4 regions of the Pantoea sp. X-Soil-ISGK-355 genome follow, and region 1 is predicted to be linked to each of the others. Evidence: predicted binding sites of a transcription regulator. Region 1 holds the regulator's gene; each other region holds the start of a gene.
The links. Region 1 encodes CRP, which controls carbon source genes, mostly activating them, when cyclic AMP is high. Its sites were predicted from a motif close to ATGTGANNNNNNTCACAT; they were not measured.

Region 1 (5,890 bases):
GCTGGCACCGATGTGATGCGTTTTGCCCCGTCGCTGATCATCGAACCGGCCGACATTGAAGAGGGCATGAGCCGCTTCGCCACCGCCGTCGGCAAAGTGCTTAACGGCTAGCTTAGTTTTTACGTAAGCGTCTGATCAGCCAGCGGCCATGTTGCGGTCGCTGGTTCCACGCCAGCGATGAAATGGTGTACATCACGCTCAGATGATCGAGAATGCGCCGCACATGCTGCTCCACCACAGTAATCGGTCCCTCACTGATGTTTTCCAGGTCATCCAGCAGATTCACCTGTGAGCTTTCACCATCATATTCCAGCCGCTGCTGACACCGCTGCAGCGCAATTTCGCAGGATTGCAGATAGCGTTGAGCCAGCGAGGCGGTCAGCATAGTGTGCTCGCGCGCCAGAATCGTTATCGCATTGATATGCTCGACAATAAACTGACTGTGGGTGACCCAGAGCCGCATATCACTCAGGTAACGGGAGTTGAACGCGGGTTCCTGCATTGCCTGATTCAGTGAGTTAAACAGCGCATTGTGCGCCTGATTAACCTTCACGCGCTGATAAGCCAGTTTCTCTGGCGACTGTTCGTCGCCCAGTAACAGCCGCAGCGCATCCTGATAGGTTTCCAGCGCGTCGTGGGCGTTCTGCCGTAGTAAGCCGCTCTGCCACTGCGGCCACAGCCACAGCATCCCACCAAAGGCGATCAGACAGCCCATCAGCGTATCCATCAATCGCGGCAGCAGAAACTGCGCGCCATTCAGTGACAGCAGTTGCAGCGAGTAAACTGCCGTGACCGTAAAGCCAATCATCGACCAGCCATAGAACTGGCGGGTAAAGCGATAGCTGATAAAGGTTATCGCCAGCATGATCAGCAGCACCAGTGACTCCGGTACCGCGAGCCGCAGCGTAGCGGCCGCGATGACCAGGCCGGCAAAGGTGCCCAGCGCCCGGTGCTGGATACGGACGCGGGTGGCGCTGTAGCCGTTCTGGCTGACGAACATAATGGTCATCAGGATCCAGTAGGGTTTAGGGATGTTGAAGAACAGCGCCAGCGCGCTGCCCAGCATCAGCATCACCGCAAAGCGACCCGCCGTGCGCAGCGACGACGAGCGAAACGAGAGATAACTGCGCAGCGCCGGTAACAGCGGCAGGCGGCGCTGGCGGTCTGCCATCAGATCGCGCTGGTAAAGCGGTTTCTGGGTGCGTAGCACCCGCGCAATGCGGTTGAAGTGATAAAGGCAGAAGTTACCCACCGGATTATCGGGATGCTGATGGGCAATTTTCTCCAGTGCGCCGAGCTGTTTATCCATCGCAAAGCGGTCGGGTAACTGGTGATAAAGAATGTTATCTGCCAGCACCCGCAGCCGGGCCGAGATGGTTTTGGCATTCCAGCGGATCACCGCTTCAGCATGGCTTTGCTCCACCAGCTTCTGGACTTCTTCCGGCCGATGCAGGCTGACCGAGATATGCTCCTGCAGATCGAGGGCCACCTGGAAAGCGCGCGTCAGCCTTTTATGGCTGTGATCGCGGCTTGCCGACAGCATATGCATCTGCTGATAACAGGTGTTAATCAGATCGACCACTTTCTGCTGACGGGCCAGCAGTGGCGGCAGCGCCTTTTCCGGATCGGTCAGCTGCGTCAGCAGGGTGTATTTCGCGTCGCAGTAGTTAGCCAGCTCGCGGTAGATCAGGCTCAGGCTTTCGCGCATTGGCTGCTCTTTCCACAGCCAGAACCAGAACCAGTTAAACAGCCCGTACCACAGCGTGCCGCCGATATAGAGCAGCGGGGTGACATAGATGGGCATGCGGCCAATCAGGCTCAGGGTAAAGATGGCGGCAATCAGGGTGCCGGGCAGCAGACGGCCATGCAGCGGGCTGATCTCACCCGTGACGCCGAGCAGCAAAGGCATAGCGAAGAGGATCAGCGGCAGTGGAATCGCATGCAGGGTGAGCCACTGGATCAGAAAGCTGCCGAGGGCAAACAGGCTACCGCCCACAATCAGACGTTTGAAAAAGCGTTTATGCGGCGTATCGAGACCGGCGATATTGCAGCAGGCGGGCACTAATGAGAACAGCAGACCTTTTTGCAGGTCGCCAGCCAGCCAGCCCAGCGCCACCGGCAGACAGAGCACCAGCGTTTGCCGCAAGGCATAATTGACTTCAGGATGGTAAATGATTCGACGCCACATCGGCCCAACACAAACAATAACGGCGTGATGTTGCCATCACGCCGTGGATGACAGGAATTAGCGGGTGCCGTAAACGACGATGGTTTTGCCGTGTGCGGAGATCAGGTTCTGATCTTCCAGCATCTTCAAAATACGGCCCACGGTTTCACGTGAACAACCCACAATCTGACCAATTTCCTGACGAGTGATTTTAATTTGCATGCCGTCGGGATGCGTCATGGCATCTGGCTGCTTCGCCAGGTTAAGCAGAGTCTGTGCAATGCGGCCGGTAACGTCGAGGAAAGCGAGGTTACCCACTTTTTCAGACGTCACCTGCAGGCGACGCGCCATCTGCGATGAGAGTCGCATCAGGATATCGGGGTTAACCTGGATCAACTGACGGAATTTCTTGTAAGAAATCTCCGCCACTTCGCACGCGCTTTTCGCACGTACCCAGGCGCTGCGTTCCTGACCTTCTTCGAACAGGCCAAGCTCACCAATAAAATCGCCCTGATTCAGGTAGGAAAGAATCATCTCTTTGCCTTCTTCATCTTTAATCAGAACCGCGACGGAACCTTTCACGATGTAGTAAAGCGTTTCTGCTTTTTCACCTTGGTGAATCAGCGTACTTTTGGATGGATACTTGTGAATATGGCAATGGGACAGGAACCATTCGAGTGTAGGGTCTGTTTGCGGTTTGCCGAGAACCATTCGCTATTATCCTCTGTTGTAATCGTGCCCAAAATACAGGGGGCAGTTTTCCCTGTCAGGCGGTGAAAGCTTCAAGCGTTTCCTTTTCAGGAAATTATTCGGGCCGCATCAGGCGCAGTGCGCATCATTCTTCCCGGCTTCGCCATCGGGTGACGAAAAATATTTTCAGCACTGTTTGTAGCACAGCTTTTGCCGACTGTCTTCTGTTGTCTCGCTTCAGCTACAGGCGGATTTCTCTGGATTGCTGTTTACCAGGCGAAAGCGTACTCTGGCGACAAAACAGCGTATTCCGGAGCAAAAATCATGCAGGCAAGAGTGAAATGGGTAGAAGGGCTGACATTCCTTGGAGAATCCTCATCCGGCCATCAGATACTGATGGATGGCAATTCAGGTGATAAAGCGCCCAGCCCAATGGAAATGGTGCTGATGGCGGCAGGTGGATGCAGCGCGATTGACGTGGTATCAATTCTGCAAAAAGGCCGCAACGATGTGGCTGATTGTGAAGTAAAACTGACCTCAGAACGTCGTGAAGAGGCGCCGCGAATCTTTACGCACATCAACCTGCATTTTATCGTGAGTGGCAAAGCGCTCCAGGATAAAGCGGTCTCACGCGCGGTCGATCTTTCGGCTGAAAAATATTGCTCGGTGGCCATCATGCTGGGTAAAGGCGTCAACATTACGCATAGCTATGAAGTGATCGAACTTTAGTAGCCGCAGGGGTTATTGCAGACCTGCTAACTTCACTTCCAGTATCTGATGCAGGTTGCTTTAAGACTGTGCCTGGTCCGGAAATCCGCTTTGAGATTGTGCCTGCGTTGTGAACAGGGTCAGAGCGGTTTGTGTCGGTCCGCTGTCAGATTGTGCCTGCATAGGGAATCCGCGTTGATACTGTGCCTGCGCTGGGAACCGGGTCAGATCGGAAAGTCGCTTAAGCCAATCCCTGGCCGCTCGTCCCGCGCCGTCCCTGGCGCGGGACGCTTTCCTTTTCTGACCCGGTTCCCTGCGTGTTAAGCATTTTCGCTGCTGTCAGATTGATCCTGCATTGGCATTAGTCTGGAAAGGCCCTTTTGACCTCTTACTCTATCCGCTTACCTTCCATCAGCCGCTTCACCAGCGGACCCATGATCAACTCCATCGCCAGACCCATTTTGCCGCCGGGCACCACCAGCGTATTGATGTGCGAGATAAACGAGCCCTGCAGCATTGCCAGCAGGTAGGGGAAGTCGATATCTTCCAGCGCCTGAAAGTGGATCACCACAAAACTCTCATCCAGTGACGGAATGGCGCGGGCTGCGAACGGGTTGGAGGTATCGATGGTTGGAACGCGCTGAAAGTTGATATGGGTGCGTGAAAACTGCGGTGTGATGTAGTTGATGTAATCTTCCATTGAGCGCACCACGGAATCCATTACGGCTTCACGTGAATGACCGCGCTCGCCAGTGTCGCGTACCAGCTTCTGAATCCACTCCAGGTTAACAATCGGTACCACGCCCACCAGCAGATCGACCTGTTCCGCCACGTTGTGCTGCGCTGTCACCACACCGCCATGCAATCCTTCATAAAAAAGAATATCGGTGTTCTGCGGTAGCGGCTGCCAGGGTGTAAAAGTGCCGGGCACCTGATTCCACGGCACCGCCTCATCGTAAGTGTGCAGATATTTACGCGACTGCCCCTCCCCGCTGAGACCATACTCTTTAAAGCTCTGCTCCAGCAGGCCAAAGTCATTGGCTTCCGGGCCAAAGTAGCTGACATGACGTCCCAGATCGCGTGCCTTACGAATCGCCATATCCATTTCAGGGCGGGTAAAGCGGTGAAAACTGTCACCTTCCAGCTCCGCCGCATGCAGGTCAAGCTGCTGAAAAATTTTGCGGAACGCCAGGCTGGTGGTGGTGGTTCCTGCGCCGCTGGAACCGGTCACCGCGATAATGGGATGACGTGCAGACATAGAAAAGCTCCCTGTGAGGTCGGACGATGAGCATTGTTATCATGAAAGGGTGCCGGGTGCATCAGCCACGAAATTCTTTACGCGGCATGATATTGACCGATTCATGCAGTTCCGACCACACCAGCACCACTTCACCGGTTTCCAGCTGGCGTCGCACATCAGCCACCTTGTCCAGCAGGCTACGTTCATGCTCGCCATAGTCAGTGCCTTCACGCAGCACAAAGGTTTCAATCAGATTTTCAAGGGTCTCAGGAGAGACCTGTTGCCAGGGAATAATCACGAGATCAGGTATCCAGAAAAGGGGCGATCCACTGCGGGATGCGCTGTTCCAGCCACATTTCGGGCTGGCGTAACGTCCCGCCGACGAAACCGACGTGGCCGCCGTGTGGTGTCAGTTGATAAGTAATAGTGGCAGATAATTGGCTGCTGTGCGGAATCACCTCATCACTCATAAAGGGATCGTCTTTGGCGTGGATGATTAGCAGCGGTTTCTCTGCGCGTTTGAGCCAGGGCATGGCGCTGGCCCGATGATAGTAATCGGCCGCATCGACAAAACCGTGGGCGCGGGCGGTAATCGCATCATCAAAATCGCGCAGTCGCCGCAGCGCTTTTAACTGCGCCAGATTGACCGGCAGCGTATCCGGCCAGGCGTGCAGTTTGCGGCGGGCATTTTTCTTCAGCTGCGCCAGCAAATAGTATTGATAGAAGCGTGAAAAGCCATGTTCCAGTTTTACGCTACATGGCTCCAGCAGCAGTGGGGCGGAGACAATGACGCCTGCCTCCACTTCGGCAGCTGCGCCCTGCTGGCCCAGCAGGCAGCCCAGCATATTGCCGCCTAGCGAAAAACCGACGGCCACGGTCGGCACCTGGCCCCAGCGGGTACGCAGCCAGTGCAGAAAAAAGCGGGCATCTTCCGTTTCGCCGGAATGATAGATGCGATTGAGCCGGTTGGGTTTGCCGCTGCAGCCGCGAAAATGCATCACTACCGCCAGCCAGCCGCGCGCGCGGCAGATCGCCATCAGGCCATGAATATAGGGGCTGTGAAAGCTGCCCTCCAGCCCATGAAA
Region 2 (5,890 bases), 1.5 Mb from region 1:
CGCCGCTGCGTTACGTCGGGGTTTTCCGCAACCACTCCATCAGTGACGTTGTCACGCAGGCCAGTGCGATTTCGCTGTCAGCAGTGCAGCTTCACGGCAATGAAACGCCGGAATTTGTGGCAGAATTGCGTGCTTCCTTACCTGCAGAGATTCAAATCTGGAAAGCACTTCGCATTGAAGGCGCATTACCTGCGCGCGACTGGCCACATGTCGACCGCTATGTATTTGATAATGGTGATGGCGGAACCGGACAGTGTTTTGACTGGTCGCTGTTACAGGGGCAGACATTGGACAATGTGCTGCTGGCCGGTGGCCTGAGTGCGGATAACTGTGTTGAAGCCGCGCAGCTGGGCTGTGCCGGACTGGACTTCAACTCTGGTGTGGAAAGCGCGCCTGGCATCAAAGATGCCCGAAAAATTGCCGCGGTGTTTCAGACGCTGCGTGCCTACTGATTTGCCTGGCCTGCTCAACGGCGGGCCCGAGAAAGGAAGAGAAAAATGACGTTACTGAATCCCTACTTTGGCGAATTTGGCGGAATGTATGTTCCGCAGATCCTGATGCCAGCCCTGCGCCAGCTGGAAGAGGCGTTTGTCGACGCCCAGAAAGATCCTGAGTTTCAGGCCGAGTTTACCGACCTGCTGAAGAACTATGCCGGTCGTCCTACTGCCCTGACGCTGTGTAAAAATCTGACGAAAGGCACCAAAACCCGCCTCTATCTTAAGCGTGAAGATCTGCTACACGGTGGCGCGCATAAGACCAACCAGGTGCTGGGTCAGGCATTGTTAGCTAAACGTATGGGCAAAAACGAAATCATTGCCGAGACCGGTGCCGGTCAGCACGGCGTCGCTTCCGCGCTGGCCTGTGCGCTGCTGGGCATGAAGTGCCGCATCTATATGGGTGCGAAAGATGTCGAACGTCAGTCTCCTAACGTGTTTCGTATGCGTCTGATGGGTGCAGAAGTGATCCCGGTTCACAGCGGCTCCGCCACGCTGAAAGATGCCTGTAACGAAGCGCTGCGTGACTGGTCTGGCAGCTATGAGACTTCACACTATATGCTCGGCACCGCGGCGGGTCCCCATCCCTTCCCGACTATCGTGCGTGAGTTCCAGCGCATGATTGGTGAAGAGACCAAAAAGCAGATTCTGGAAAGAGAAGGCCGCCTGCCTGACGCGATCCTCGCCTGCGTAGGCGGCGGTTCAAATGCCATCGGGATGTTTGCCGACTTCATCGATGAGACCAGCGTGAAGCTGATCGGCGTGGAGCCCGCGGGTCACGGCATTGAAACCGGCGAGCATGGCGCACCGCTCAAACATGGTCGCGTCGGCATCTACTTCGGTATGAAATCGCCGATGATGCAGACCCACGATGGCCAGATTGAGGAGTCTTATTCAATCTCTGCCGGCCTCGACTTCCCGTCAGTGGGTCCGCAGCATGCGCATCTGAACAGCATTGGTCGCGCGGAGTATGTCTCCATTACCGATAATGAAGCGATGGACGCCTTTAAACAGCTGTGCCGTGCGGAAGGGATTATTCCGGCGCTGGAGTCTTCTCATGCTCTGGCGCATGCCCTGAAGATGATTCACGCTGAACCAGAAAAAGAGCAGTTGATCGTGGTCAACCTCTCTGGCCGCGGCGACAAAGATATTTTCACCGTTCATGACATTCTGACAGCGCAGGGAGAAATCTGATGGAACGTTACAATCAACTGTTTACACGGCTGTCAGCGAATAACGAAGGCGCTTTCGTTCCTTTCGTTACGCTGGGCGATCCCTCTCCGGAGCTTTCACTGCGCGTGATTGACGCGCTGGTGGAAGGTGGCGCGGATGCACTGGAGCTGGGTATTCCCTTCTCCGATCCGCTGGCAGATGGCCCGACCATTCAGAACGCCACGCTGCGCGCCTTTGCGGCGGGTACCAACACCAGCCAGTGTTTTGAAATGCTGGCGACTATCCGCCGTAAATACCCGGATCTGCCGATTGGCTTGCTGATGTACGCTAACCTGGTTTTCACCAACGGCGTGGATGCGTTCTATGCCCGTTGTGCTGAAGCCGGTGTGGATTCGGTGCTGGTTGCGGATGTGCCGGTTGAAGAGTCTGCACCCTTCCGTCAGGCGGCGCTGCGTCATGGCATAGCACCTATCTTTATCTGTCCGCCTAACGCCAGCGATGAGCTGCTGCGCGAGATCGCGTCACACGGACGGGGTTACACCTACCTGCTGTCACGCGCGGGTGTGACCGGTGCTGAAAACCGTGCCAGCCTGCCGTTGCAGCACCTGATCGACAAGCTGCGTGAATACCACGCCGCGCCGCCGCTGCAGGGCTTTGGTATTTCAGAACCGGAACAGGTGAAAGAAGCGATCGCTGCCGGTGCAGCGGGTGCTATCTCCGGATCTGCGATTGTCAGAATCATTGAAAAACACCATGCAGAGCCTGAGGTCATGCTGAGTGAACTGAAGAATTTTGTCAGCCGCCTCAAGGCCGCCAGCCGTTAATCCTGCCATCATGCCTTATCGCGCGATAAGGCATGATTTGTTTCCTTTTTTTTCATTCCGCTATTTGCCCTTTTTGCAAAATCTGCACCACAATGACAATGCGCCGTTACGGTAACGTCGCATCCATTTTGTGACAGGGAGAGAAAGCAATGAAATTCGTTAAACTGCTGACAGGTGCTGTACTGGCGGGCGTGGTTGCGCTGACACTGAGCGCCTGTGCGCCAACCGCAACCAAAGAGGGAACCGGTGGCTATATTGATGACACCGTGGTGACCACAAAAGTAAAAGGTGAACTGCTGAAAGATGACTCGCTGAAATCGACTGAAATCAACGTAGAAACCTTCAAGGGTAAAGTTCAGCTGAGCGGTTTTGTTTCATCACCACAGATGGCGAATCGTGCCGTTCAGGTTACGCGTAGCGTGCCGGGCGTGAAGTCAGTCGTCAACAATATGCAGATCAAATAACGTCGTAACAGAAAAAAAGGCCGCTGATTCAGCGGCCTTTTTCTCATCAGAAACGGTAACCCGCTCCGAAGAAGAAGACCCAGGGATCGATGCGCATATTGATATTCTGCTGCTCGCCTCCTGCTTTAAACTTCACTTCCGTATCAATATCCATGTACCACACTGATGCATTCAGCATCCAGTCACGGTTAATCTGATAATCCAGACCGACCTGACCCGCCACACCCCAGGAGTCCTTCACGCTGAGATCGGTCAGGCCCGCATCGCGGCCCGTCTGGTTGAAATCGGCATCATAAAAGGTGGTGTAGTTGATCCCCACGCCAACGTAAGGGCGCGCTTTGCTTTTGCTGTCAAAGAAATAGTACTGCGCCATCAGCGTCGGCGGTAACTGGCGAACGGTAGCCAGCGTACCCGTCGGGCCAAGACCGACTTTGTGACGGAAAGGCGTGGCGGCCAGTAACTCAACACCAATATTGTCTGTTGCCATGTACGTGAAGGTCAGGCCGAGTTGTGTGTCATTAGTGGCGCTGAACTCGCCCATTCCTAACACATTATCGGAACCCTCAGTCGGCCGGACGGTAGCGCTGCCGGCACGCATAAAGAAGTCGCCTGCTTCGTGGGCCATCGCCAGTTGAGGCAGGGCCAGGGCCAGCAGCATCGCGCATTTTGCCAGTTTCATTATCACTCCTTTGCTTAATGTTAATGTCGCGAACGGAATCGCTTTTTTTGCTGGCAATTATTTAACGCGATTTACAGAAAATTGCACTCAGTACCCCTGAGATAAATTGCTTAAAAAACAATGAATTGATTTAGATCAATTTCGGCGCTGTCAGCAGCATGCAAATTCCGCTTGCTGAATAATTTCGCCGGCCCTATGTTGCTTATCTTCATTGTTGATTTTGGTTCGATGCCCTGGGAGGGGCGGGTGATCAAATGAGTGAGCTCTCTAACCCTTGTGTCAGCTGTGGCGCCTGCTGCGCCCATTTCCGCGTCTCATTTTACTGGGCTGAAGCCGATGATGCGGGCGGTCTGGTTCCCACTGAATTAACGGAGCCTTTAGGCCTGTTAATGCGCAACATGCGGGGTACCAACGATCGTGCGCCCCGCTGCGTCGCCCTGCAGGGCGACATTGGCGGCTGCGTTTCCTGCGGCATTTATGAACAACGTCCGACGCCCTGTCGGGAGTTTTCAATGTCGGGTGAAGCAGATATCCATAATGAAGCCTGCGATCGCGCCCGCGCGCGTTATGGCCTTCCTGCCCTTTTTGCGCCCTCTTTACCTCATATTACAGAAAGTTATGCCCTGCCGGGTGCCCCGGAGCTGCCAGAACATGTACAATCGCCGGGTTAATTAACCCGGTTCCTCCAAGGAGTGTACATGTCTATCACGGCAAGCTCGTTATACCGTGACACAGGAAATTTCGCGCGCCATCAACTGGCTACGGTGCTGTTGATGTCGCTGCTGGCCGCGTTTGTCACCGTCATGCTGGTGCATGTGCTGACGCCTGGTGCCGATCAGATGGCCATCCTGCAGCAGGGCGATGACAGCGCCAGTTCGTTATTTGAGATGGTGCAGAATATGTCACCGGAACAGCAACAGGTACTGCTGCGCGCCTCAGCGGCCAGCACTTTTGCCGCGCTGATGGGGAATACCCTGCTGCTTGGCGGTATGCTCTATCTGATCCCGATGGTCTCTTCCGGCCAGCGTGTCAGTGCGTTGCGGGCCATTGGTGCCTCAGCACCGCTGCTGCCAAAGCTGCTGCTGCTCACCTTCCTGATGACGCTGGTCGCGCAGCTGGGCTTTATGGTGCTGGTCGTGCCAGGCATTCTGCTGACGATCCTGCTGTCGCTGGCGCCGGTGATGGTGGCGAGTGAGAAGATGGGTGTCTTTGCCGCCATGCGCGCCAGTATGCGGATGGCGTGGAAGAATGTCAGGCTGATCGCCCCGGCGATTTTGCTCTGGCTGCTGGCTAAAGTCATTGTGATGCTTTTCTTCTCATCGCTGACGGTATTACCCCTCAATGTCTCGTCGGTGATTTTTACCGCGGCTGGCAATGTGGTTTCAGCGATGTTGATTATCTATCTTTATCGGCTCTATATGCTGTTACGTTGATTGGCGGTGTGCCTTCGGGCACATTCGCAGCCAACTCTGAATGGAAAAACTATGAAGCAGCTACTCGACTTTCTCCCCCTGGTGGTCTTTTTCATCTTCTATAAGCTGTATGACATTTTTGTCGCCTCGGGCGCGCTGATCGTGGCCACCGGCCTGGCGCTGGTTGTCAGCTGGGTGCTCTATCGCAAGCTGGAAAAGATGACGATTTTCACCTTTGTGCTGGTGGCGGTTTTTGGCACCCTGACGCTGGTGTTCCACAACGATGAGTTCATTAAGTGGAAAGTCACGGTGATCTACAGCCTGTTTGCCGCCGCCCTGCTCTACAGCCAGTGGTTTATGGAGCAGACGCTGATTCAGCGCATGCTGGGCAAAGAGTTACACCTGCCCGATGCGGTCTGGCGTCGGCTCAACGTTGCCTGGGCGCTATTCTTCTTCATCTGCGGCCTGGTAAACATCTATGTCGCCTTTTGGTTATCTCAGGCGTTTTGGGTTAACTTTAAAGTGTTCGGTCTCTCCGGTCTGACCTTACTGTTTACCCTGCTCAGCGGGCTTTACATCTGGCGACAGATGCCGCAGCAGGAACAAAAATAATCATCTGCCCGGTCCGCCGGGCATTTTTTTAGCATTCACCTGCATAGAAGTGGAAGCAATGGGCGAAAAACATAAATTGCCGAAAGGCGAAATGGTGCTGCGTACGCTCGCCATGCCAGCAGACACCAACGCCAACGGCGATATTTTTGGTGGCTGGCTGATGTCACAGATGGATATGGGTGGCGCTATCCTGGCGAAAGAGATCGCTGAAGGACGCGTGGTGACGGTTCGC
Region 3 (5,890 bases), 340 kb from region 1:
TGATAAAGCGACCAAGCTGATTCGTGGCCTTCAGGGCATGAACATTGTTGGCATGGATCTGGTAGAAGTGGCACCGGGTTACGATCATGCGGATCTGACTGCACTGGCGGCGGCGACGCTGGCGCTGGATATGCTGCATGTTCAGGCTGCGAACAAAGGCTAATTCCGTCTCTGATAAGAGAAGCCTGCCGGGTTTGCCTGGCTGGCATTGCGCCGCTAAGTGAGGCGGCGCAATGCCAACAACTCTGCCCATCCGCTTTTCGCCTTCAGCTTGTCCCCTTTGATAGCGCACGCACATCAGGCGTAACCGCGCATCAGCAACTAAACTGACGGATATCAATTCTCAACGTGGAGGCAATTATGGGCTTTCTGGATGAACTGGCGGGAGCGCTGCAGGGCAACCAGAGTGACGGGCATCTGCCCGGACAGTTGCAGGCGGTCTGGCACTGGGTACAGGAGCAGGGCGGCATCGAAGTGCTGCTGCAAAAATTCCAGCAGGGCGGGCTGGGTGAGGTATTTGGTTCGTGGATCGGCACCGGGACGAATCAGCCGGTAGAACACAGCGACATCCACACAGCGTTTGGTGAGGCGGAACTGCAGTCACTGGCAGATAAGCTGGGAACCGACGTGAAGGGCGCCGCAGGCACGCTGGCGGTTATTCTGCCGCAGCTGATCGATAAGATGTCACCTCAGGGGCACATGGATGAAGCATCGCTGCACGAGAACAAACTCGATTTAGGTTCGATGGTGGATCAGATATTCAAGCGTTAGGTCAGTGATGTTGACCTGATACGCCTTACAGGCGCATGCACCGTACATGCGCCTGACGTCTCTATTACTTCGCGTCAGCGGCAATACGCTCACGGATGTGCCCGGCGCGCGCTTCAGAAGCAGGGTGCGAGTCAAACATCGAACTCTGACGTCCCTGTTCCAGTTTCGCCAGTTTCTCAAAGCTGGTCACCAGGCCTTCCGGATTGATATTGCGCTTCTTCATCAAATCGTAGGAGTAGTCATCCGCCTGCGATTCCTGCGTCTGTGAGAACTGTGCATTTACCAGTTTTTCACCCATTTCACCCAGCTGCGACTGAGACAGTGAACCGATCACGCCGCCCACGGAGGCCGCTGCCGTGCGGGCTGCGGTCGTGGCATACGCCAGCTGCATTGCCTTGCGCGTATGACCTAACGCCACGTGACCCATCTCATGGCCCAGGACGCCTTCCACTTCATTATCGGTCATCATATCCATCAGGCCGCTGTAAACGCGGATACAGCCGTTTGCCATTGCCCAGGCGTTGACATCTTTGGTCTGATAAACCTTGTAGTTCGCCGGAACGCCGTTGATGTTGTCGCCCAGCGCGGCGGCGATCTTGTTCAGGCGCTGCTGATACTCACTGCCTGCAGGCGCAACCTGATTATCTTTGTCCATCTGCTCACAGGATTTATCACTGAGCTGCTTAACCTGATCGTCGCTCAGGGAATAAGCCTGATACGCCTGCGCGCCCGACTTCATCAGCGCATTATTGTCTAAACCCTGACAGCCACTGAGTAGCGTTGCCAGCCCAAGCGCTAACACCATTTTTTTGATTTTCATGCTGTATCCCATTCATAACAAGGTAAGAAAAACAAACACCTGAAACTCAGACAGGTGAATAAACGATTTGGTTATAGCGTGCCAGTCTGCACTTTGCTAGCAGAGTTGGCTGGAAAAGCCATACGAAGCGGCTGCATTTAGCGTTTTACAGCATGTACTTTTGCCCCGTTTCTCATGTACATTGATGGGCAACTTTTTCCTTGTTTTGCCCGGTAACTCATTAATAACAATCAGTTAAGGTGCGAAGCATTAATCCGACCTGGAGTAGAAAATGCCCTCTCGTAAAGAGCTTGCCAACGCCATTCGTGCGTTAAGTATGGATGCAGTACAGAAAGCGAAATCGGGACATCCGGGTGCCCCAATGGGCATGGCGGACATCGCTGAAGTACTCTGGCGCGGCTACCTGAACCACAACCCAACCAACCCGCTGTGGGCCGACCGCGACCGTTTCGTCCTCTCTAACGGCCACGGCTCCATGCTGATCTACAGCCTGCTGCACCTGACCGGCTACGATCTGCCACTGAGTGAACTGGAAAACTTCCGCCAGCTGCACTCAAAAACTCCAGGTCATCCGGAATATGGCTACACCGTGGGCGTTGAAACCACTACCGGCCCGCTGGGGCAGGGCATCGCAAACGCAGTCGGCTTCGCCATTGCAGAGCGCACGCTGGCCGCACAGTTCAACCGTCCGGGTCATGACATCGTAGACCACAACACCTATGTCTTCATGGGTGATGGCTGCATGATGGAAGGTATCTCGCACGAAGTCTGCTCGCTGGCGGGTACGCTGAAGCTGGGCAAACTGGTTGCGTTCTATGATGACAACGGCATCTCTATCGACGGTCACATTGATGGCTGGTTCACCGATGACACCGCGAAGCGCTTTGAAGCGTACGGCTGGCACGTGGTGCGGGGCGTTGATGGTCACGATGCGGATGCAATTGCTAAAGCGATCGACGAAGCGAAAAGCGTCAGCGACAAGCCTTCACTGCTGATGTGCAAAACCGTTATCGGCTTTGGTTCACCCAACAAAGCAGGTACACATGATTCACACGGCGCACCGCTGGGTGATGATGAAGTGGCTCTGACCCGCAAACAGCTGGGCTGGAACCACGCACCATTCGTTATTCCTTCTGACATCTACGCTGAGTGGGACGCGAAAGAAGCGGGCCAGGCGAAAGAATCTGCATGGGATAAGAAATTCGCTGCGTATGCGCAGGCACATCCTGAACTGGCTGCCGAGTTTAAACGTCGCGTCAGCAACGAACTGCCCGCTAACTGGCAGGAAGAGTCACAGAAGTTCGTTGAGCAGCTGCAGGCGAACCCGGCGAAGATCGCCAGCCGTAAAGCCTCACAGAACGCTATCGAAGCTTTCGGTAAAATTCTGCCGGAATACCTGGGCGGCTCAGCCGACCTAGCACCGAGCAACCTGACTATCTGGTCTGGCTCCAAGCCAATCAACGAAGATGCAGCGGGTAACTACATCCATTACGGCGTGCGCGAGTTCGGTATGACCGCTATCGCTAATGGCCTGGCGCTGCATGGCGGCTTCCTGCCGTACACCGCGACCTTCCTGATGTTCGTTGAATATGCGCGTAATGCAGCGCGTATGGCGGCACTGATGAAGATCCGTCAGATCATGGTCTACACCCACGACTCTATCGGTCTGGGCGAAGACGGTCCGACGCATCAGCCGGTTGAGCAGATGGCGAGCCTGCGTACCACACCAAACATGAGCCTGTGGCGTCCCTGTGACCAGGTTGAATCTGCCGTGGCGTGGAAATATGCCATTGAGCGTAAAGATGGCCCGACGGCACTGATTTTCTCTCGTCAGAACCTGGCGCAGCAGGAACGTGATGCTGCGCAGCTGGCTAACGTGGCACGTGGCGGTTATGTGCTGAAAGATTGCGACGGCACACCTGAGCTGATCCTGATCGCCACCGGTTCAGAAGTTGAACTGGCTGTCGGTGCATGGGACAAACTCACCAGCGAAGGCCGCAAAGTGCGCGTGGTCTCTATGCCGTCAACGGATGCTTTCGACAAGCAGAGCGATGAATACCGCGAATCTGTACTGCCGAAAGCGATCAGCGCGCGCGTCGCTATCGAAGCGGGCATTGCGGATTACTGGTTCAAATACACTGGCCTGAACGGCGCTATCGTGGGTATGACCAGCTTCGGCGAATCTGCACCTGCGGATCAGCTGTTTGAACTGTTTGGCTTCACCGTTGACAACGTGGTCGCGAAAGCGAAGGCGCTGCTGGCGTAAAAACCGCCCGGGCGGGTCTGTTCCCGTCTGGCAGCGAAATAAGAGGGACGAAATTTTCATCCCTCTTATTTATTATTCCTCCAGTAATAACTGACAATGGCTCGAATTTGTGACGCAGATCCAAATTTAAGCAGTCGGATTGATCACAATCATTCCTGTTATTCCTTCCTTCTATTATTGTGGCTGAACCGTTTCAGTTGCCGTGCAGACCGCCCTGATTTCGGACAATGCCGGGTAAGAATCTCCTGTACAAAATGCAGTGAAACGCTCAGGCTAACGGCACGTTTTTTTCAGTCTGACGTGGCAGGAGAGAAATGACGGTACGGGTAGCGATAAATGGTTTTGGCCGGATTGGACGCAACGTCCTGCGCGCGCTCTATGAAACGGGCCGACGCGCAGAGATCACTGTGGTCGCCATTAACGAGCTGGCAGAAGCCACCGGTATGGCACACCTGCTGAAATACGATACCAGCCATGGCCGTTTTGCTTTCGATGTCCGTCAGGAGCGCGATGTGATGTGGGTGGGGGGGGATACCCTGCGTATTTTGCACCGTGCAGACATTACCGATTTGCCCTGGCGTGAACTCGACGTGGATGTGGTGCTGGACTGCACCGGCGTCTATGGCTCGCGGGCTGATGGCGAAGCGCATCTGCAGGCGGGCGCTAAAAAAGTGCTGTTCTCTCATCCCGGTGGCAACGATCTCGACGCCACGGTGGTGTATGGCGTTAACCAGCAGGCACTGACCGCCAGCGACCGCATCGTTTCCAACGCCTCCTGTACGACGAACTGCATTATTCCGGTGATTAAGCTGCTGGATGATGCGTTTGGAATCGAATCCGGTACCGTCACTACGATCCACTCGGCGATGCACGATCAGCAGGTGATCGACGCCTATCACAGCGATCTGCGCCGCACACGCGCAGCCAGTCAGTCGATCATTCCAGTGGATACACGTCTGGCGGCCGGCATTACCCGTATTTTTCCGAAATTCAACGATCGCTTTGAGGCAATAGCCGTTCGCGTCCCGACGATTAACGTGACGGCCATTGATCTCAGCGTTTCTGTGCATAACGCGGTGACAGCGTGTGATGTTAACACCCTGTTGCGGAGCGCGGCAGAAGGGGCATTTCGTGGTATAGTTGACTATACGGAATTACCGTTAGTCTCAGTAGATTTTAACCATGATCCGCACAGTGCCATTGTGGATGGAACACAAACGCGGGTCAGCGGTCAACACCTTATCAAGACCCTGGTCTGGTGTGACAACGAATGGGGCTTTGCTAACCGAATGCTCGACACGACGTTAGCGATGGCCGCAAGCGGTTTCAGGTAAGACGCGGTTTGCGTCTGGCAAAACTTATGAGAATCAACGAGAGGGTTCACCATGTCTGTAATTAAGATGACCGATCTGGATCTGGCTGGCAAACGCGTTCTGATCCGTGCCGATCTGAACGTACCAGTTAAAGAAGGTAAAGTGACGTCTGATGCACGTATCCGTGCTTCTCTGCCAACCATTGAAGCGGCGTTGAAACAGGGCGCGAAAGTAATGGTTACCTCCCACCTGGGTCGTCCGACCGAAGGTGAGTACAACGAAGAGTTCTCGCTGCTGCCGGTAGTTAACTACCTGAAAGAGAAGCTGAGCGGCACCAATGTGACCCTGGCAAAAGATTACCTCGATGGTGTTGAAGTCGGCGCTGGCGAACTGGTGGTGCTGGAAAACGTTCGCTTTAACAAAGGCGAAAAGAAAGACGACGAAGCGCTGTCTAAAAAATATGCTGCGCTGTGCGACGTATTTGTGATGGACGCCTTTGGTACTGCGCACCGTGCGCAGGCGTCTACCCACGGCGTCGGCAAATTTGCCCCTATCGCCTGTGCTGGCCCGCTGCTCTCTGCGGAACTGGAAGCGCTGGGTAAAGTCATGAGCAACCCGGAGCGTCCGCTGGTGGCTGTCGTTGGCGGTTCTAAAGTCTCTACCAAATTTGACGTGCTGCAGTCTCTGGTCAAAATCGCGGACACCGTGATTGTGGGCGGC
Region 4 (5,890 bases), 3.5 Mb from region 1:
TCGGCGATTTTGCCTGGTATGATCATGTGCTGACTACCAGCCTGCTGCTGGGCAACATACCCACGCGTCATCAGAACAAAGAGGGGACCGTTGATCTCGACACGCTGTTTCGTCTGGGGCGCGGTCGTGCGCCGACTGGCGAGCCTGCGGCGGCGGCAGAAATGACGAAATGGTTTAACACCAACTATCACTACATGGTGCCGGAATTTACTCAGGACCAGACCTTTAAACTTACCTGGACTCAGCTGCTGGATGAGGTGGATGAGGCGCTGGCGCTGGGCCACAACATCAAACCGGTGCTGCTGGGACCGGTGACGTATCTGTGGCTGGGTAAAGTTAAAGGTGAGCCCTTTGAACGTCTGTCGCTGCTGGAAAGGATTCTGCCGGTTTACCAGCAGGTGCTGGCAGAACTGGCGAAGCGCGGGATCGAATGGGTACAGATTGATGAACCCGCCCTGGCACTGGAGCTGCCGCAGACGTGGCGCGAAGCCTTCCAGCCGACGTATGACGCGCTGCAGGGTAACAGTAAGCTGCTGCTGACCACCTATTTTGACAGTATCGGACAGAACATTGATGTGATTCGTGCGCTGCCGGTGCAGGGCCTGCATATCGATCTGGTTCATGGCCGCGATGATATTGAGCAGCTGAATCAGCAACTGCCCGCCAGCTGGCTGCTGTCGCTTGGCGTGATCAACGGACGTAACGTCTGGCGTGCCGATCTGAGCCGCTGGTTCAGTCGCCTGCAACCGCTGACCAGAGCGCGTGAACAGGTGTGGATTGGCTCCTCCTGCTCGCTGCTGCACAGTCCGATCGATCTCGGCGTCGAGACCCGGCTGGATGATGAAGTCAAAAGCTGGTTCGCCTTTGCGCTGCAAAAATGTGCAGAGCTCTCGCTGCTGAGTCAGGCACTCAACACGAATGATCCCGCCTCGCTGGAGGCCTGGAGCGCACCGGTGCGCGCCCGTGCTTATTCACGCCGTGTGCATAATGCCGCGGTAGGCCAGCGTCTTCAGGCCATTACGCCACAGCACAGTGAACGTCTGAGCGCCTACCCGGTGCGGGCACTTCTGCAGCGTCAGCGTTTCAATCTGCCCGCCTGGCCCACCACGACGATCGGTTCTTTTCCACAGACCACTGAAATTCGCGGCCTGCGCCTCGATTTTAAGCAGGGCCGTCTCGACAGTAATCATTACCGCACCGGCATCGCGGAGCATATTAAACAGGCGATCATCGAACAGGAGCGGCTGGGACTGGATGTGCTGGTTCACGGTGAAGCAGAACGTAACGACATGGTTGAGTACTTCGGCGAGCATCTGGAGGGATTTGTCTTTACCCAGAATGGCTGGGTACAGAGTTACGGTTCCCGCTGTGTGAAACCGCCTGTGATCATCGGCGATGTCAGTCGCCCAGAGGCGATTACCGTCGAGTGGGCCCGATATGCTCAGTCGCTGACTGACAAGCCGGTAAAAGGAATGCTGACCGGCCCGGTGACGATTCTCTGCTGGTCATTCCCGCGTGAAGATGTGCCACGGGAAACTATCGCAAAGCAGATCGCGCTGGCGCTGCGTGACGAAGTGGAAGACCTGGAGAAAGCAGGCATTGGTATTATTCAGATCGATGAGCCTGCACTGCGTGAAGGTCTGCCACTGCATCAGTCTGAGTGGGCAGACTATCTGAACTGGGCAGTGGAGGCGTTCCGGCTGAATGCGGCGGTGGCGCGGGATGAAACCCAGATTCATACGCATATGTGTTACTGCGAGTTCAACGACATCATGGACGCCATCGCTGCACTGGATGCTGATGTGATCACGATTGAAACCTCACGGTCTGACATGGACTTACTGGAGTCGTTCGAACACTTCGACTACCCGAATGAAATCGGCCCCGGCGTCTATGACATTCACTCGCCTAATGTCCCCAGCGTGGCGTGGATAGAGGCGCTGTTGCTGAAGGCGGCGAAACGGATTCCGGAAGCGCGTCTATGGGTAAACCCGGACTGCGGTCTGAAAACGCGTGGCTGGACGGAAACACGTCAGGCGCTGGCCAATATGGTGACGGCGGCAAAGAAATTGCGTGGTGAGACGGCGTAGGAATGGGACCGGATGGCAATAAACAGGGGCGCCGAAGCGCCCCTGTTTATTTATTTTGATGCCACGCCATACTGCCTGAACCAGGCCAGCATCCGCTGCCAGCCATCATTGGCTGATTCAGCATGATAGCTTGCACGATAGTCAGCATTAAAGGCATGGCCCGCTTCGGGATAGACGATGATCTCGGCGGTTGCATTGGCGGCATGGAGTGCCTGACGCATCTGCTCGACGCTCTCCAGCGGGATACCCTCATCCTGGCCACCATACAAACCTAATACTGGCGCATTCAGGTCGATCGCAATATCAATAGGATGCTTCTGCTGCTTCAGCGTGCGCTCGCCGGTCAGTCGCCCATACCAGGCAACCGCGGCGCGTAGCTGTGGGTTATGCGCGGCGTAGAGCCAGCTGATGCGGCCACCCCAGCAAAAACCGGTGATGCCCATGCGACGGATATCGCCGCCGTTGCGTGCCGCCCAGTTAGCGGCATGATCGAGATCGGCCAGCACCTGGGTGTCAGGCACTTTGCTGACCAGCTCGCTGAACAGCGTCGGGATATCGTTATACTCAGTCGGGTCGCCTTCGCGGAAATAGAGCTCAGGCGCAATCGCCAGATAGCCTTCCAGCGCCAGACGGCGGCAGATGTCCCGGATGTGCTCATGGACACCAAAGATCTCCTGCACCACCAGCACCACAGGCAATGGGCCTTCCGCTGAGTGCGGTTTTGCAAAAAATGCCGGCATGTTTTCGCCCTGGCTGGGCACTGAGGTTTCACCTGAGTGAATGGCCGGGCTTTCGGTAATAATGGTGGTAGAGGCGGTGGGCTGCACGGCAGGGGCAAAGCCGCCCGTCGCCGGTTTTTGTGCCATATTGTCACTGGGTTTCATTATTCTCTCCGTGCAAGCATTTACGCAATCACGTAACTATAGCCTGGCCGTAAAGCGTCTGCGTCCAGGTGTCGGTTAACACAATCAACAGCGAATAAAATCATCCACCTCTTTAACATTGCGCCGACCCTGACACAGCCTCGCTGAGGGCTATCCGGATGAATAAGACGTAATTATGTGATTAAAATCACATTTTATATTCCGGGAAATGTAACTTTCATTTTCTTAAGTGAATTTTGTCACATATTTATCGGGCGTGCTGGCGTAGAGTGGCGCGCTACCTTCCCTTAACAGGAGTCTGAAAATGACACAGTCTGACGTTTTCCATCTTGGCCTGACAAAAGCCGATCTGCAGGGCGCGACCCTGGCGATTGTGCCGGGTGACCCGGAGCGTGTGAAGAAAATTGCCGGACTGATGGAAGATGCCACGCATCTCGCCTCACACCGTGAATTTACCTCCTGGCTGGCTAAACTTGATGGCAAGCCGGTCATTGTCTGCTCAACGGGCATCGGCGGTCCTTCTACATCGATTGCGGTCGAAGAGCTGGCGCAGCTTGGCGTGCGTACCTTCCTGCGAGTCGGTACCACAGGTGCTATCCAGCCACACATTAACGTCGGCGATGTGCTGGTGACCACCGCGTCCGTTCGCCTGGACGGAGCAAGCCTGCATTTTGCCCCGATGGAATTCCCGGCTGTCGCTGACTTCGCCTGCACCACCGCACTGGTTGCCGCCGCTGAAGCCTGTGGCGCGAAAGCCCACATTGGCATCACCGCCTCTTCTGACACCTTCTATCCGGGCCAGGAGCGCTACGACACTGTTTCAGGCCGTGTCGTCAGTCGTTTCAAAGGATCGATGAAAGAGTGGCAGGAGATGGGCGTGCTTAACTATGAGATGGAATCTGCAACGCTGTTAACCATGTGCGCCAGCCAGGGTCTGCGGGCCGGAATGGTCGCGGGCGTGATTGTGAACCGTACTCAGAAAGAGATTCCGGATGCGGTCACCATGAAGCAGACAGAAAGTGACGCAGTGAAGATTGTGGTCGAAGCGGCGCGTCGTTTATTATAATGACCGCGTCGGGCAACAGGTTTTTTGTCCAGACTCAAAACCTGTTGCCGGTAGTTAACGGCGCGTAACATCAGTGAAACCTGAGAGTGTTTATGCGCAATACGATTCCTGTCCGACGTCCTGTCCCTGGCGCTAATCCTGCGGCAATCAATGCCCGTCTGGAACGCAGCGCCGAACGTTTTCGCGCCGCCATGCAGCAGGGTAACCACGCGCTGGCTGCTCAGTGCTGCGAAGAAGTCCTGCGCTCCATGCCCAATCAGATGCAGGTGCTGAGCGACTACGCGCTCTGCCTGCTGCGTCTGGGTCAGTACAATAAATCGTACAAAATCTACCAGAAGATTTATCAGTCACCGCCCGCTGTGCAGGCTACCGCCTCTGAAACCTGGCTGGATGGCTTAACCGAAGTGTGCGGCTGGCTGGGTAAAAAGGAAGAGGTGGCACGTTTTGGTCTGACATCGCTAATGCGCTCTGATGCGCGTTTCAGTCAGGGACAGCGTGCCGCGTTTCCTGCTCCGCAACCTGAGCCTGTCGATCTCAGCCAGCCACATCAGAATGTCATCGCCTTCTGCCTGTATGGCGATCAGCCGCGCTACTGTGAAACCTTAATCAAAAACGTTGAAGTGGCGCCTGAACTCTATCCCGGCTGGGTCTGCCGCATCTATCTCGATGACAGCGTGCCGCAGCATGTCTGGCAGCGCCTTGACCAGCCGCACGTCCAGCTGATCGATATGTCCCACGAGAAAACCCTGTTTCCGACCCTGTGGCGTTTTCTGGTGCTCGACGATCCTGACGTGAAGCGTTTTATCGTGCGCGATGCCGACTCGCTGCTTTCAGAGCGCGAAGCGGCGGCGGTTAACGCCTGGCTGGCATCGCCTTACTGGTTCCACCATATGCGTGACTACTTCTCCCATACCGAACTGCTGCTGGCAGGGATGTGGGGCGGCTGTCACGGTGTTTTCCGGAATGTGGAGCAGGCGATGCGTGATTTCATTGCACAGTATCAGGGCAGCCAGCGCTTCACCGATCAATATTTCCTCAAAGTGGCGTTATGGCCCACAGTGCGTGAAAGCCTCCTGAGCCATGATGAACTGTTCAACTTTCATCAGGCCCAGGCGTGGCCTGATCATGCGCCCGTGCGCTGGCAGACGCCGCATTTCCACGTAGGCAGCAATGCCGGCTTTGCCAGTATGACCGGTAAATCCAGCGCTCCTGAAGGGAGCAGACAGCGCGTCGCGATCACTTCTGGCGAGACAACCTGGCATTATCTGGCGCAGGTCAAAAACGGCGAGTGGCTTTTGCCGATGCCATTCTTCCTGATTGATGAGTGGCAGGCTGGAAAGCTGACGGTAGCGGCCCTGTAAGGCGCTGAATGCCGGTAAATTTATCTGGACATTCATACAGTGCGACTCTACCTTTTTCCTCAGCAGCCTGAGTCGCGGGGAAATCATGGATCAGCACATCATTATCAGCGCCTGTCTGGCGCTTGCCGGGTTGGGGATTGGCTGGATGCTGGCACAGTTACGTGCCGGCCATCAGGTCGCCAGTTTTCAGACCGAGCGCCGTCTGCAGGAAGAGGCGCAACAGCGCCAGCAGCAGCAGATCGAACAGCTTCAGCAGCAGACGCAGCAGCGTGAGCAGGAACTGCGTCAGCTTCATGGCGCGCTGAGCGGGGCCAATGAGCGCCTGCAACAGCTCGATTACTGGCGCAATGAAAGCGAACAGCTTAATCGTGAACTGCGCAATCAGCTGGAGGTTAACAGCGCACAGGAAGCGGAGCTGCGCGAAGTGACCATCCGCCTTGAAGAGACACGTTTCGCGGCTGAAGAGAAACAGCGCCTGCTGACCAACAG

Region 2: ompW (outer membrane protein OmpW) is a predicted target of CRP. The motif match lies at 3,758-3,775, and genes of this name have one in related genera.
Region 3: epd (erythrose-4-phosphate dehydrogenase) is a predicted target of CRP. The motif match lies at 3,965-3,982, and genes of this name have one in related genera.
Region 4: udp (uridine phosphorylase) is a predicted target of CRP. The motif match lies at 3,150-3,167, and genes of this name have one in related genera.

Annotation. Positions count from the first base shown of each region.
Region 1 is NZ_AP035971.1:3,672,668-3,678,557, reverse strand. Features, by position in the region: gene argD (bifunctional acetylornithine/succinyldiaminopimelate transaminase) at 1-111, shown strand, start outside; gene AC6I8J_RS16965 (YccS/YhfK family putative transporter) at 113-2,188, opposite strand; gene crp (cAMP-activated global transcriptional regulator CRP) at 2,246-2,878, opposite strand; gene AC6I8J_RS16955 (OsmC family protein) at 3,182-3,586, shown strand; gene AC6I8J_RS16950 (phosphoribulokinase) at 3,954-4,823, opposite strand; gene AC6I8J_RS16945 (YheU family protein) at 4,885-5,103, opposite strand; gene AC6I8J_RS16940 (hydrolase) at 5,108-5,890, opposite strand, start outside.
Region 2 is NZ_AP035971.1:2,192,462-2,198,351, forward strand. Features, by position in the region: gene trpCF (bifunctional indole-3-glycerol-phosphate synthase TrpC/phosphoribosylanthranilate isomerase TrpF) at 1-452, shown strand, start outside; gene trpB (tryptophan synthase subunit beta) at 498-1,688, shown strand; gene trpA (tryptophan synthase subunit alpha) at 1,688-2,491, shown strand; gene AC6I8J_RS10140 (BON domain-containing protein) at 2,641-2,955, shown strand; gene ompW (outer membrane protein OmpW) at 3,002-3,634, opposite strand; gene AC6I8J_RS10150 (YkgJ family cysteine cluster protein) at 3,889-4,305, shown strand; gene AC6I8J_RS10155 (YciC family protein) at 4,333-5,067, shown strand; gene AC6I8J_RS10160 (septation protein A) at 5,119-5,658, shown strand; gene yciA (acyl-CoA thioester hydrolase YciA) at 5,717-5,890, shown strand, end outside.
Region 3 is NZ_AP035971.1:3,336,504-3,342,393, reverse strand. Features, by position in the region: gene speB (agmatinase) at 1-163, shown strand, start outside; gene AC6I8J_RS15300 (YidB family protein) at 361-771, shown strand; gene loiP (metalloprotease LoiP) at 836-1,591, opposite strand; gene tkt (transketolase) at 1,863-3,857, shown strand; gene epd (erythrose-4-phosphate dehydrogenase) at 4,172-5,191, shown strand; gene pgk (phosphoglycerate kinase) at 5,243-5,890, shown strand, end outside.
Region 4 is NZ_AP035971.1:221,704-227,593, forward strand. Features, by position in the region: gene metE (5-methyltetrahydropteroyltriglutamate--homocysteine S-methyltransferase) at 1-2,090, shown strand, start outside; gene AC6I8J_RS00950 (dienelactone hydrolase family protein) at 2,141-2,974, opposite strand; gene udp (uridine phosphorylase) at 3,279-4,040, shown strand; gene AC6I8J_RS00960 (tetratricopeptide repeat protein) at 4,133-5,401, shown strand; gene rmuC (DNA recombination protein RmuC) at 5,487-5,890, shown strand, end outside.